3 linked regions of the Labrenzia sp. VG12 genome follow. The protein of the gene in region 2 interacts with the protein of the main gene of each other region in a pairwise test. Links are inferred from orthologs where the notes say so. Each region holds a gene or a part of one and is shown on either strand. Other genes may lie near its edges. The genes, in order: CHH27_RS03095, ybgC and secA.

The links.
Region 1: the proteins of ybgC (region 2) and CHH27_RS03095 interact in binary tests that used the Escherichia coli proteins (3 or more experiments, as listed by UniProt). The link is inferred for Labrenzia sp. VG12 from one-to-one orthologs.
Region 3: the proteins of ybgC (region 2) and secA interact in binary tests that used the Escherichia coli proteins (3 or more experiments, as listed by UniProt). The link is inferred for Labrenzia sp. VG12 from one-to-one orthologs.

What each region holds. Positions count from the first base shown.
Region 1 is NZ_CP022529.1:666,311-670,303, forward strand. What follows is about bases 878-3,711. They hold CHH27_RS03095 (acyl carrier protein), read left to right. Parts: upstream 878-2,094; coding sequence 2,095-2,328; downstream 2,329-3,711. Other genes in these bases: fabD (ACP S-malonyltransferase), read left to right, coding at 878-1,051; fabG (3-oxoacyl-[acyl-carrier-protein] reductase), read left to right, coding at 1,117-1,854; fabF (beta-ketoacyl-ACP synthase II), read left to right, coding at 2,418-3,683. In the rest of the region: more of fabD, read left to right, coding at 107-877; endolytic transglycosylase MltG, read left to right, coding at 3,806-3,993. UniProt on the Escherichia coli protein: Carrier of the growing fatty acid chain in fatty acid biosynthesis.
Region 2 is NZ_CP022529.1:3,447,830-3,451,810, reverse strand. The notes cover bases 359-3,180. They hold ybgC (tol-pal system-associated acyl-CoA thioesterase), read left to right. Parts: upstream 359-1,446; coding sequence 1,447-1,914; downstream 1,915-3,180. Other genes in these bases: tolR (protein TolR), read left to right, coding at 2,889-3,180; tolQ (protein TolQ), read left to right, coding at 2,178-2,885; CHH27_RS15890 (methyl-accepting chemotaxis protein), read left to right, coding at 359-1,365. Also shown: more of CHH27_RS15890, read left to right, coding at 1-358; more of tolR, read left to right, coding at 3,181-3,338; CHH27_RS15870 (TonB C-terminal domain-containing protein), read left to right, coding at 3,345-3,981.
Region 3 is NZ_CP022529.1:3,739,311-3,743,773, forward strand. What follows is about bases 584-3,887. They hold secA (preprotein translocase subunit SecA), read left to right. Parts: upstream 584-915; coding sequence 916-3,687; downstream 3,688-3,887. Other genes in these bases: CHH27_RS17245 (peptidylprolyl isomerase), read right to left, coding at 584-646; CHH27_RS17255 (glycosyltransferase family 2 protein), read left to right, coding at 3,791-3,887. In the rest of the region: more of CHH27_RS17245, read right to left, coding at 1-583; more of CHH27_RS17255, read left to right, coding at 3,888-4,463. UniProt on the Escherichia coli protein: Required for protein export, interacts with the SecYEG preprotein conducting channel.

The sequences.
Region 1 (3,993 bases), 2.8 Mb from region 2 along the record:
TTCGATTTCAGTCCGGAACGGGCTGTCTTATCCGCTTTCAAAAAGCCATGGGCCTGACGCCAGTCACTGATCGGGCCCGCGCACGAGTCTACGGAGGCGTTTCCAGATGACCATCGCATTCACATTCCCCGGACAGGGCAGCCAGAGCGTCGGCATGGGCAAGGGGCTCGCCGATGCGTTTCCGGAGGCCAGGGCGGTCTTCGACGAAGTCGACGAGGCTCTCGGGCAGAAACTGTCCGATGTCATGTGGACCGGACCGGAAGACGCCCTGACGCTGACCGCCAATGCTCAGCCTGCACTGATGGCGGTAAGCCTGGCGACAATGCGCGTGCTTGAGGCGCGCGGTCTTGATCTTGCGGCCAGCGTGTCCTTCGTCGCCGGGCATTCGCTTGGTGAATACTCGGCCCTGGCTGCTGCCGGCAGCCTGGATGTCGGAACGGCTGCACGTTTGCTGCGGGTGCGCGGCGATGCCATGCAAAATGCAGTGCCGGTCGGGCAGGGCGCCATGGCTGCGCTGCTCGGGCTCGAGTTCGAGGCGGCCGTTGAAGTCGCGGAAGCTGCCGCCCAGGGCGAAGTCTGCCAGGCGGCAAACGACAATGCGCCGGGTCAGGTCGTGGTGTCCGGTCATCTGGCGGCTGTCGAACGTGCCATTGAAATCGCCAAGGCCAAGGGCGCGCGCCGCGCAGTCATGCTGCCGGTCAGTGCACCGTTCCATTGCGCCCTGATGGCGCCGGCTGCCGACAAGATGTCCGAAGCGCTGGCGAATGCCCAGATCAACGCACCGAAGGTTCCGCTCGTTGCCAACGTCCTGGCGCAGCCGATCAGCGATCCGGACGAAATCCGGGCCCGTCTCGTTGAACAGGTCACCGGCACCGTGCGCTGGCGCGAAAGCGTGACCTGGCTTGCCGAAAACGGCGTCGACACGTTCGTGGAAGTTGGAACCGGCAAGGTTCTGACCGGCATGATCAAGCGGATTGCCAAAGAAGCCACCGGCATCGCCGTGAATACACCGGAAGATATCGACGCGCTTCTGGAAAAGATCTCCGGTTAAGGCTTATATCTCCCAGGACCCGACGTGGCCCGACCGGGCCGACCTCAACAACGGAAGGATTCCATATGTTCAGCTTGCAAGGGAAAAACGCGCTTGTCACCGGCGCCACGGGCGGGATCGGTGAGGCCATCGCGCGTGCGCTTCATGCGCAGGGCGCGACTGTTTCCTTGTCCGGAACGCGGGCTGAGAAACTGGAAGCGCTTGCCGCCGATCTCGGCGAGCGCGCCTTCGTCACACCGGCCAACCTGTCCGATCGCGACGCCGTGGATGGGCTGCTTCCGGCTGCGGAAGAAAAAATGGGCTCCGTTGACATCCTGGTCAACAATGCCGGTATCACCCGCGACAACATCTTCATGCGCATGAAGGACGAGGAATGGGACCAGGTGATCGAAGTCAACCTGAGCTCCGGTTTCCGTCTGTGCCGCGCCGCCATCAAGGGCATGATGAAGCGCCGCTCCGGCCGGATTGTCGGCATCACCTCCGTCGTCGGCGTGACCGGCAACCCGGGGCAGGTGAACTATGCCGCCGCCAAGGCGGGCATGATCGGCATGTACAAGTCGCTTGCCCGGGAAGTGGCCAGCCGCAACATCACCGTCAACACGATTGCGCCGGGTTTCATCGAAACGGCCATGACCGACGCGCTGAACGACAAGCAAAAAGAATCGATTTTGACAAGTGTCCCTGCAGGACGTTTGGGCACTTCCGCCGAGATCGCTTCGGCCGCTCTATATCTTGCCAGTGACGAGGCTGCCTACGTGACCGGGCAGACACTCCACGTCAATGGCGGCATGGCTATGATTTAAAAGGAAGTTTCGCCAAGCAGGCAAAAAAAATCCGGGCCGCTCAAGAGCGGTCTGGACCGGCTGGTAAAGGTCAACAAAGTGTGTTACCAACCCGCCGATCGCTACGAATTGCGCCGATCTCCGGGATTCCGGCTAGACGGTGCGAGGAAGTTTAGGCCGCGATTTCGCACCGCCGCTTGCTAATGGACGGTCAGGGGCAGTTTCGCGTGAGATGATTAGAGAAAACTAAGGAAGTGAAAAATGAGCGATATCGCGGATCGGGTAAAGAAGATCGTTGTTGAGCACCTCGGTGTAGACGCTGAGAAAGTTGTCGAGGGCGCCAGCTTCATCGACGACCTGGGCGCAGACAGCCTCGACACCGTTGAGCTGGTCATGGCATTCGAAGAAGAATTCGGCGTGGAAATCCCGGACACCGCAGCAGAAACCATTCTGACTGTTGGCGACGCTGTGAAGTTTCTCGAAGCCAACAAGTAAGGGCCCTTTCGCCCTTCTTGAGAACTATTTGAAGATCGGGCCGGCGGGGTCGAATCCCCGCCCGGCCCTTCCAACGTAAGTGCAGGTGTATGAGGCGAGTTGTCGTAACTGGGTTGGGCATGGTCACGCCGCTTGGCTGTGGTGTCGATGTCACTTGGAAAAAGATCCTTGAGGGACAAAGCGGGGCCAACAAGGTCACCAATTTCAAGGTCGACGATTTGGCCTGCCAAATCGCCTGCCAGATCCCCCGCGATCCGTCCGTCGAGGGAGCGTTCAATCCGGATGACTGGATGGACGTCAAGGAACAGCGCAAGGTCGACGACTTCATCGTCTATGCGATGGCAGCTGCCGATCAGGCCATGGCCGATTCAGGCTACAAGGCGGAAACCTACGACCAGCAGGCACGCTCCGGCGTTCTGATAGGGTCGGGCATCGGTGGTCTGCAGGGCATCGAACAGGGCGCGCATCTGCTCGCTGAAAAGGGTCCGCGCCGCGTCTCGCCGTTCTTCATTCCCGGTCGCCTGATCAACCTTGCCGGCGGCTACGTGTCGATCCGGCACGGCCTGAAGGGCCCCAACCACGCCGTTGTGACCGCCTGTTCCACAGGCGCGCATGCCATCGGGGATGCGTCCCGCCTGATCGCCTTCGGCGACGCGGATGTCATGGTTGCCGGTGGTACGGAATCGCCGGTTTGCCGGCTGGCGCTGGCCGGATTTGCGGCTTGCCGCGCCCTGTCCACCGCCTTCAACGACGAACCGGAACGCGGTTCCCGCCCGTATGACGTTGCCCGCGACGGCTTCGTGATGGGCGAGGGCGCCGGCGTTGTGGTTCTGGAAGAATATGAACATGCCGTCCGCCGCGGCGCCAAGATCTATGCCGAAGTGATCGGCTATGGCCTGTCCGGCGACGCCTATCACATCACCGCGCCGTCCTCCGATGGCGATGGTGCCTACCGGTGCATGGAAGCAGCGCTGAAGCGCGCAGAGGTGACGCCGGCCGATGTGGACTACGTCAATGCCCACGGCACATCGACGCCGCTCGGCGACGAGATTGAACTGGGTGCCGTGACCCGCCTGTCCGGGGAACACGCTTCGAGCCTGACCATGTCATCGACCAAGTCGTCGATCGGTCACCTTCTGGGCGCCGCCGGCGCCGTCGAGGCCATCTTCTCCGTGCTCGCAATTCGCGACAGCATGGCACCGCCGACGATCAATCTCGACAATCCCTCAGTGGAAACGGAAATCGATCTGGTGGCGCACAAGCCGAAGAAGCTGGACATCAATGTCGCCCTTTCCAATTCCTTCGGGTTCGGCGGCACCAATGCCTCGCTTGTCTTCCGTAAAGTTGCCGCATAACCCCTTCACATTTGCCGCACCGGACCGATTCTGTCGGTCCGGTGCGATTTCTTTTGTGACAACTGGTGTGTTCGAGCCGATATCGGCCAAGAAGCGGCTCGAACCTGGAGGTGCGAACCGATATGCGCATTAAGCCGAAAAGCCCGCGCGAAGCCTTGCAGCCGGAGCAGGCACCGGCACCGCCGCAGCGCTCCCGCCATGTGCGCAACCCGCTGGTCATCCTGATCAACCTGGTGATCACGCTGGCCGTCTTCGGTCTGGCGACCGTGGGCGGCGCTCTCTACTTTGGCAAGAAGAAGTTCGAGGAAGC
Region 2 (3,981 bases):
GGGCTTGGCGAAAGCGAGCTGGTGTTCCTGTCCGATTCTGTTGGCAAGCTGGTTCAGTTGGGAGCGGATGGCCAGGCAGCGGCCGTTCATTCCATCTCTGACATCCGCGTGGACGATCGCCTTCTCAGCCTGGAGGACGGTGTCTATCGTTTTGCCGAGGCCAGCAATACCTTCATTGACGCGCCCTTCGGTGTGGTCGCTGCGGTGAAACAGACCGAACTGTCGGCTGCGGCTGACCGGATCACCTTCGGCGCCGTCATTTCCGGGTTTCTTTGCCTCGTGCCGATCGTTGGTCTGATCTGGTGGGTGACACGGCGCATGTTCGCGCCGATGGAGCGCTTGTCGGATGCGGCGCGCAAGATCGCCGACGGTGACCTGGAAGTTGCGGTTGAAGCGACAGAGCGGTCTGACGAAATCGGCCGCATGGCGCGCTGCATCGAGGTCTTCAAGGACAACTCCGTTGAACGTGAGCGGCTGGCTTCGGAACGCAAGGTCGGGCACATCGCCCGCGAGAAGCGCGAAAAGCTGATCGACTCGTTGATTGCTGAGTTCCGGGCTGAATCCCAGGCAGTGCTGGAGTTGGTGGAAACCAATATCGCGCGGGTTGAGGATGTCTCCTCAGCGCTGAACGAGCGGTCGGCCTCCGCGTCCGACCAGGGGCAGACGGCGGTTTCCACGTCGGAAAACGCCTCGTCCAACGTCCAGGCGGTCGCCTCGGCGACGGAAGAACTCAACGCGTCGATTTCGGAAATATCCCGACAGGTCGAAACCACGGCTTCGATCGTGTCCCAGACCACGACGGCAGCGCAGAGCTCAAATTCCAAGATCTCCGGTCTTGCGGAAGCCGCCAACAAGATCGGCGACGTTGTCTCGCTGATCTCCGAAATTGCCGAACAGACCAACCTTCTGGCCCTGAACGCAACCATCGAAGCTGCCCGTGCCGGCGATGCCGGCAAGGGCTTTGCGGTTGTTGCCTCCGAGGTGAAATCGCTGGCCGGGCAGACCGCAAAAGCGACCGAAGAAATCTCGACGCAGATTGCCGCGATCCAGGCATCCACCACCGAAGCGGTGGAAGAAATTGCACGGGTTTCGGAATCCGTCGAGGAGGTCAACTCCTATACAACGACCATTTCCGATGCCGTTCAGCAGCAGGGCGCAGCCACGAGCGAGATTTCACGCAACGTGGCAGAGGCCGCGGATGGCACACGCAGCGTGGCCAACACGGTGGCCTCGCTCAACGAAGGTGTCGCGGAAAACTCCCAGGCGGTTGGTGACATGCTGACAGCGACGCTGGAGATGAAGCAGCAGGCGGAACACCTGCGCGCGTCGGTCGAGAAATTCCTGTCCGAGGTTGCAGCAGCGTAGTCGCCACCATAGGTAAGACGCAGTTGGGCCGTCCGGTCGGGTGACCGGGCGGCCGTTTCTTTTGAAAAGATGAGGTTTGCCGTGTCCGACTGGCCCGATCTCTCCGGCCGCCTGGAAGAAGGTGGTCATGTTCTTCCCGTCCGGGTCTATTATGAAGACACCGATTTCACGGGCATTGTCTATCACGGTGCTTATGTGCGGTTTTTTGAAAGGGCCCGGTCCGATTTTCTGCGCCTGATGGGCATTCACCACGCGGATATGGCGTCAGGTGCACATGGCGCCAGCCTGGCCTTTGCGGTGCGCTCCATGACGCTGGACTTCCAGAAGCCGGCGCGGATTGACGATGTCCTGGAAGTTCACACCAGTCTTGCGGAATACAAGGGCGCGCGAATCCGGCTCGATCAGCTGATCCATCGCGGCGATGAACTTCTGGTATCGGCCGCGGTCACGGTTGCCGTGATCACCGGGGAAGGTCGACCGACCCGGTTACCGCAGATCCTGTCCGAGCGCCTTCAGAACCACGCGCCTTCGGAAAACATCGACAATTGAACTGCTTGGCCGAACCTGGGTACGGACATGTGCCTCAGGAACGGAAAATAGTTTCAATACACTTTACTGCGTTAATCTTGCAGTAACCTTAATTGATTCCTTTAAGGGGGGACGTTCTTTGACCAGAAAGTCCCAGTTTTGACAAATTCAAACGTCAGAGAGGCGACTGGTCATGAGAACCGGTCGAAGGATTCCGGTTCCTCGCTGTCGTTTCGCAACCTTGAACGCAACCAGCGACAGCCGACCCAGGGGTCATTGAAATAATGGAAACACTTGTCGAATCGACATTGGCAGCGCCGGAAGGCGGCATTTCGTTTTTCGCGCTGTTCTGGCAGGCGCATCTCGTCGTTCAGCTCGTCATGATCGGCCTCCTGGCCGCATCGGTCTGGTGCTGGGCGATTATTGTCGACAAAGTCATGCTGATTGGCCGCACACGGCGGCAGATGAACCGGTTTGAAACCGTGTTCTGGTCCGGCCAGTCGCTCGAAGAGCTTTACAACACGCTTCATAACCGCGTGAACCATTCCATGGCGGCGCTGTTCGTGGCGGCCATGCGTGAGTGGAAACGCAGCCATGAAGGGGCGCGCCCGGCGATCGGCAGCCTGCAGCAGCGCATCGACCGGGTCATGGACGTCACCATACAGCGGGAGGCCGAGCGTCTCGAAAACCGCTTGCTCATTCTGGCGACCGTCGGCTCGGCGGCACCTTTCATCGGTCTGTTCGGCACGGTCTGGGGCATCATGACAGCCTTCCAGGCGATTGCGGCTTCCGAAAGCACGAACCTTGCCGTTGTCGCTCCGGGTATCGCCGAAGCCCTGTTCGCGACGGCCCTTGGCCTGCTGGCGGCCATCCCGGCGGTGATTGCCTACAACAAGTTCAACAACGACGTCGGCAAGGCCGTGGCCCGCATGGAAGGGTTCGCGGACGAGTTTTCGGCGATCCTGTCCCGCCAGATCGACGAGAGGGGCTGAGCCATGGCCATGCAGGTCGGGTCCGGACAGTCAGGCGGGCGCCGCGGGCGGCGTCGGCGGCGGCATGCGCCGATGAGCGAGATCAACGTGACGCCGTTTGTCGACGTCATGCTGGTGCTCCTGATCATCTTCATGGTGGCTGCACCGCTGCTGACCGTTGGCGTGCCGATCGACCTGCCCGAAACACGCGCCAAGGCGCTGGAAGGCGATACGGAACCGATCACGATTTCGGTGAACTCCAGCGGAGAAATCTTCATTCAGGACACTCCGATCACGATCGAGGAAATCGTGCCGAAACTCGAGGCGATTGCCGAGAACGGCTACGATGAGCGCATCTATGTGCGCGGCGATCAGGATGCGGATTACGGCACCATGATGCGTCTCATGGGCCGGATAAGCGCGGCCGGGTTCAAAAGGCTCGGTCTGGTCACTCTGGAAGAACGGGACTCGTAACGCGTCATGCGCGCTGGTCTCATCGCGTCTTTGGCCGGTCATTCGGCAATTCTGGTCTGGGGCTTGATCGCCTTTCCGAACGCGGAGAGCTTTACCGTGCCGCAAGTGGAATCCCTGCCGGTCGACCTGATCCCGGTGGAGGAGTTCACGCAGCTGAGGCTCGGCGAAAGAACCGCAGAGATCCGCGATGTGGCAGCCGTTCAGCCGAGCGACACCCCTGACGAAGAGCCGCCCCAGCCTGCGGACAAGCCGGGCGACAGTCAGGTGGAACAGCCAACGCCGCCAACACCTGCGCCCGCACCAACGCCGGCGCCTGCTCCCGAGCCAGCCCCTGTTGCCGAGCCGGAGCCTGAACCTGAACCTGCGCCCGCGCCGGAACCCGTACCGGCGGCTGAGCCGGCTCCAGCTGCTGAGCCGGAACCGGCGCCGGAACCAGAACCCCAGCAGGAAGCGGCCCCGGCGCCGCAACCGATCGTCACGAGCGTGGCGCCGCGGTCGAAACCGACGCTGCCACGCCGTTCGCCCGAGCCGCCGCGGGATGACTTCAACAGCAACGATATTGCTGCGCTCTTGAACAAGACCGAACCTGCACGCCAGTCCGGCAACGCGTCCGATCAACCGGCCTCGCTCGGATCACGTTCCG
Region 3 (4,463 bases), 290 kb from region 2 along the record:
CCTTGGTATAGGTGCCGGGCTCCAGAGCAAGAACAGCGTCTTCGAACGGCTTGACCATCTGGCCCTTGGTGAAATAGCCGAGGCTGCCACCGTTCGGGCCGGACGGACCCGTTGATTTTTCCCGGGCGAGCTCGGCGAAATCGGCACCGCCGTCAAGTTCCTTGATGATGTCGTCAGCTTCCGCTTTTTCCTTCACCAGAATGTGACGCGCGTTGAGCTCTTCCGGCCCCTCATAGTCCGCGAATTCCTTGTCATAGGCTGCCTTGACAGCATCGTCGGAGATATCACCGTTGATTTTTTCGCCGAGATACGCGTTGCGCAGGGCGCGCAGCTGCAGGAATTCCAGCTGCTTCTGGAAATCGGGATCCTTGTCCAGGCCTTCGTCGCGTGCTGCCTGCGCCATCAGCTCCATGTCAATCATGACGTCAAGCAGCAGCTTGCGCCACTGGGCCGGCGGAAAACGCTGCAATTCCTGGCCAAGATCCTGGGCCGCAAACGCCATGTCGGCTTCCGTGATTTCCGCGTCACCGACCTTTGCGACCACATCGTCTGGTTCCTGGGCAGACAGCGAAGCGGATCCGAGCGACACGGCCAGGAGTGAAACGGCAAGCGCCTGAACCGGCCTGCGCATCGAAATTCGGAACATGAGAAGTCCTTTACCTATCGGAACTGTAATCTTTCTGGCCCCCGATCTTCGAGGGCGTGGCTACTTTGCGCATTCCTGCGGCGTTGACAAGCATACAGCCCCCTCTTATCTGTCGAGCGTCCTGGCTTGCGGGCCGGGAGGGCATCTTTTTGGCCGCATTCGCCGGCCAACGCGTTGCGCTTGGCGGCAACGTGGACAGCAATTGAGACGATTTCATGGGCAGGCGCCGGAATGCCAGTTGGCGCCGCCTGTTAGGGAAGGACCGCCACATGGCTGGCCTTGGCGCATTAGCACGTAAGATTTTCGGTTCGGCAAACGACCGGAAGGTAAAGTCATTTCGGGCAGTGGTTGATCAGATCAACGCCCTTGAACCGGAAGTCCAGACCCTCTCGGACGAGGCGCTTCGCGCCCGGACCGATGAATTCCGGGCGCAACTCAAGAACGGTGCAAAACTGGACGACCTTCTGGTCCCGGCCTTTGCCACCGTTCGCGAAGCCGCCCGGCGCGCCCTTGGACAGCGCCACTATGACGTCCAGCTGATCGGCGGCATGGTTCTGAATTCCGGACAGATTTCGGAAATGCGCACCGGTGAGGGCAAGACGCTGGTCGCAACGGCCCCTGTCTATCTCAACGCCCTGACTGGCCGCGGCGTCCACGTCGTCACCGTCAACGACTACCTGGCCCAGCGCGACAGCGAATGGATGGGACAGGTCTACAAGTTTCTGGGCCTGACCGTCGGCTGCATCACGCACGGCCTGTCCGACGAGGAACGCCGCGAAGCCTATGCCGCAGATGTCACCTACGGCACCAACAACGAATTCGGCTTCGACTACCTCCGCGACAACATGAAGCATGACCGTGCCTCGATGGTTCAGCGCGAACATGCCTTTGCCATCGTCGATGAGGTCGATTCCATCCTGGTTGACGAAGCCCGAACCCCGCTGATCATTTCCGGTCCGCTGGAAGACAGGTCCGAGTTCTACAACACCGTCGACGCCTTCATTCCGCAGCTGACCGAAGAAGACTACGAACTCGACGAGAAGCAGCGCTCGGCCACCTTTACCGAGGCCGGCAATGAAAAACTCGAAGGCCTGCTCAGCGAAGCCGAGCTGCTGAAGGGCGATTCGCTTTACGACGTCGAAAACGTCTCGATCGTGCACCACCTGCAGCAGGCGCTGAAAGCGCACAAACTGTTCCAGCGGGACAAGGACTACATCGTCCGCAATGACGAAGTGGTGATCATCGACGAGTTCACCGGCCGCATGATGCCGGGCCGCCGGTTCTCCGAAGGTCTGCACCAGGCCCTCGAGGCCCGCGAAAAGGTCCGCATTCAGCCGGAAAACCAGACCCTGGCGTCGATCACGTTCCAGAATTATTTCCGCATGTATGACAAGCTGGCCGGCATGACCGGTACAGCGTCGACGGAAGCAGACGAATTCGCCGACATCTACAAGCTGGAAGTGGTCGAGATCCCGACCAACCTTCCGGTCAAACGTGTCGACGACGACGATGAGGTCTACCGGACCTTTGAGGAAAAATTCGACGCCATCAGCAAGCTGATCGACGACTGCAAGGACCGGGGCCAGCCGGTTCTGGTCGGCACGACCTCGATCGAGAAATCGGAAATTCTCGCCGAGCTGCTGAAGAAGAAGCACGGTTACAAGCAGATCGACCTGTCCGACCCGGCGGCTTTTGCGGCCGCCCAGAAGAAGGACGGCGCCAAGTCCAAGGTGTTCGCGGTTCTGAACGCCCGCTACCACGAACAGGAAGCCTTCATTGTTGCCCAGGCCGGCCTGCCGGGCGCCGTCACCATCGCCACCAACATGGCCGGCCGCGGCACCGACATCCAGCTTGGCGGCAATGCCGACATGCAGATTGCGATGGAGCTCGGCGACATGCCCGAAGGCGAGGACCGCAGCGCGAAGGAAGCTGCGATCCGCGCCGAAGTGGAAGAAATGAAGCAGAAGGCGCTGGAGGCCGGCGGTCTTTACGTCATTGGCACCGAGCGCCACGAAAGCCGCCGCATCGACAACCAGCTCCGCGGCCGTTCCGGCCGTCAGGGTGACCCCGGCCACTCCAAGTTCTTCCTGTCGCTGCAGGATGACCTGATGCGCATCTTCGGCTCCGAGCGCATGGATTCCATGCTGCAGAAACTCGGACTGGAAGAAGGCGAAGCCATTATCCACCCGTGGATCAACAAGGCTTTGGAAAAGGCGCAGCAGAAGGTCGAGGCCCGCAACTTCGACATCCGCAAGAACCTCCTGAAATTCGACGATGTCATGAACGACCAGCGCAAGGTGGTCTTCGAACAGCGTATCGAACTGATGGACAGCGACGCCATCCAGGACGCCGTCACCGACATGCGTCACGACGTGGTCGACGATCTGGTTGCCAATCACATCCCCGAAAAGGCCTATCCCGAGCAATGGGACACAGAAGGCCTTCAGGAGGAAGTGCAGAAATACCTCAATCTCGACCTGCCGGTGAAGGACTGGGCCGACGAGGAAGGGATCGCGGACGAAGAGGTCAAGGACCGTCTGCGCAAGGCGGCCGACGAGGCCATGGCACAGAAGGTTGCCAAATACGGTCCCGAAGCGATGCGCTATGTCGAAAAAATGCTGCTGCTGCAGACCCTCGACAACCTGTGGCGCGAGCACCTGGCCAATCTCGATCACCTGCGTTCGGTGGTTGCCTTCCGCGGTTACGCCCAGCGCGATCCGCTGCAGGAATACAAGACCGAGGCTTTCACGCTGTTTGAATCCATGCTCGCCCAGTTGCGCCAGATGACCACGGCCCAGCTGCTGCGCATCGAGATCGTGACCGAACAGCCGCCGCAAATGCCGGAACAGCCGGAAATGCACCCCCATCACATCAACCCACTGACCGGGGAAGATGAAATGGCGTTGGCCGATGCGCAGGCTGCTGGCCTGGGTGCCCGCGATCCCGACAACCCGTCCACCTGGGGCAAGGTCGGCCGCAACGAAGCTTGCCCTTGCGGCTCTGGCAAGAAATTCAAGCATTGCCACGGCGCGCTCGTCTGAGCATAGGCTCCAGACACCAGAAATCGGCCGGCCCGGATGATCGGGCTGGCCTTTTTTGTGATTATCCGGCAGGTTGCGCCGATCCAAATTCACCGAGCTCTATATGCAAGAAGCTGCCGCCTCCAATATCTATATTTCCCGCAGGGGCGACCGGCGCCCCGATGACCCGCTGATCAGCCTGATCGTTCCGGCCTATAACGAGGCGGAGGTCATCGGTCATTTCCTTGAGGCGACCCGGCCTGTGCTCGAGGCCACGGGTCACGCTTACGAATATGTCTTTGTCGATGACGGCAGCCGGGATGACACCGCCAATATCCTGTCCAGCGAATTCAAGAACGGACTTCCCGGCCGTCTCCTGGGCCTGTCGCGCAACTTCGGCAAGGAAGCGGCACTGTCCGCAGGCCTCGAAGCCGCCAGGGGCGACATCGCCATCATCATCGATGCGGACCTTCAGGACCCTCCGGAGCTGATCCTGCAGATGCTTGACGGCTGGCGTGCCGGCTACGATGTCGTTTACGGGCTGAGGGTCGACCGGTCGTCCGACACCGTCATGAAGCGATCGACGGCTGGCATGTTCTACCGCCTGTTCAACCGGCTCGCCAATATCGACATGCCGGCGAACGCCGGCGATTTCCGCCTGATTGACCGGGTCGTGATCGACGCGCTGTTGCAGCTGCCGGAGCGAAACCGCTTCATGAAGGGGCTCTTTGCCTGGGTCGGGTTTCCGGCAATGGCCCTGCCCTACGAACGGCCGCCTCGCAAGGCGGGAACCGGCA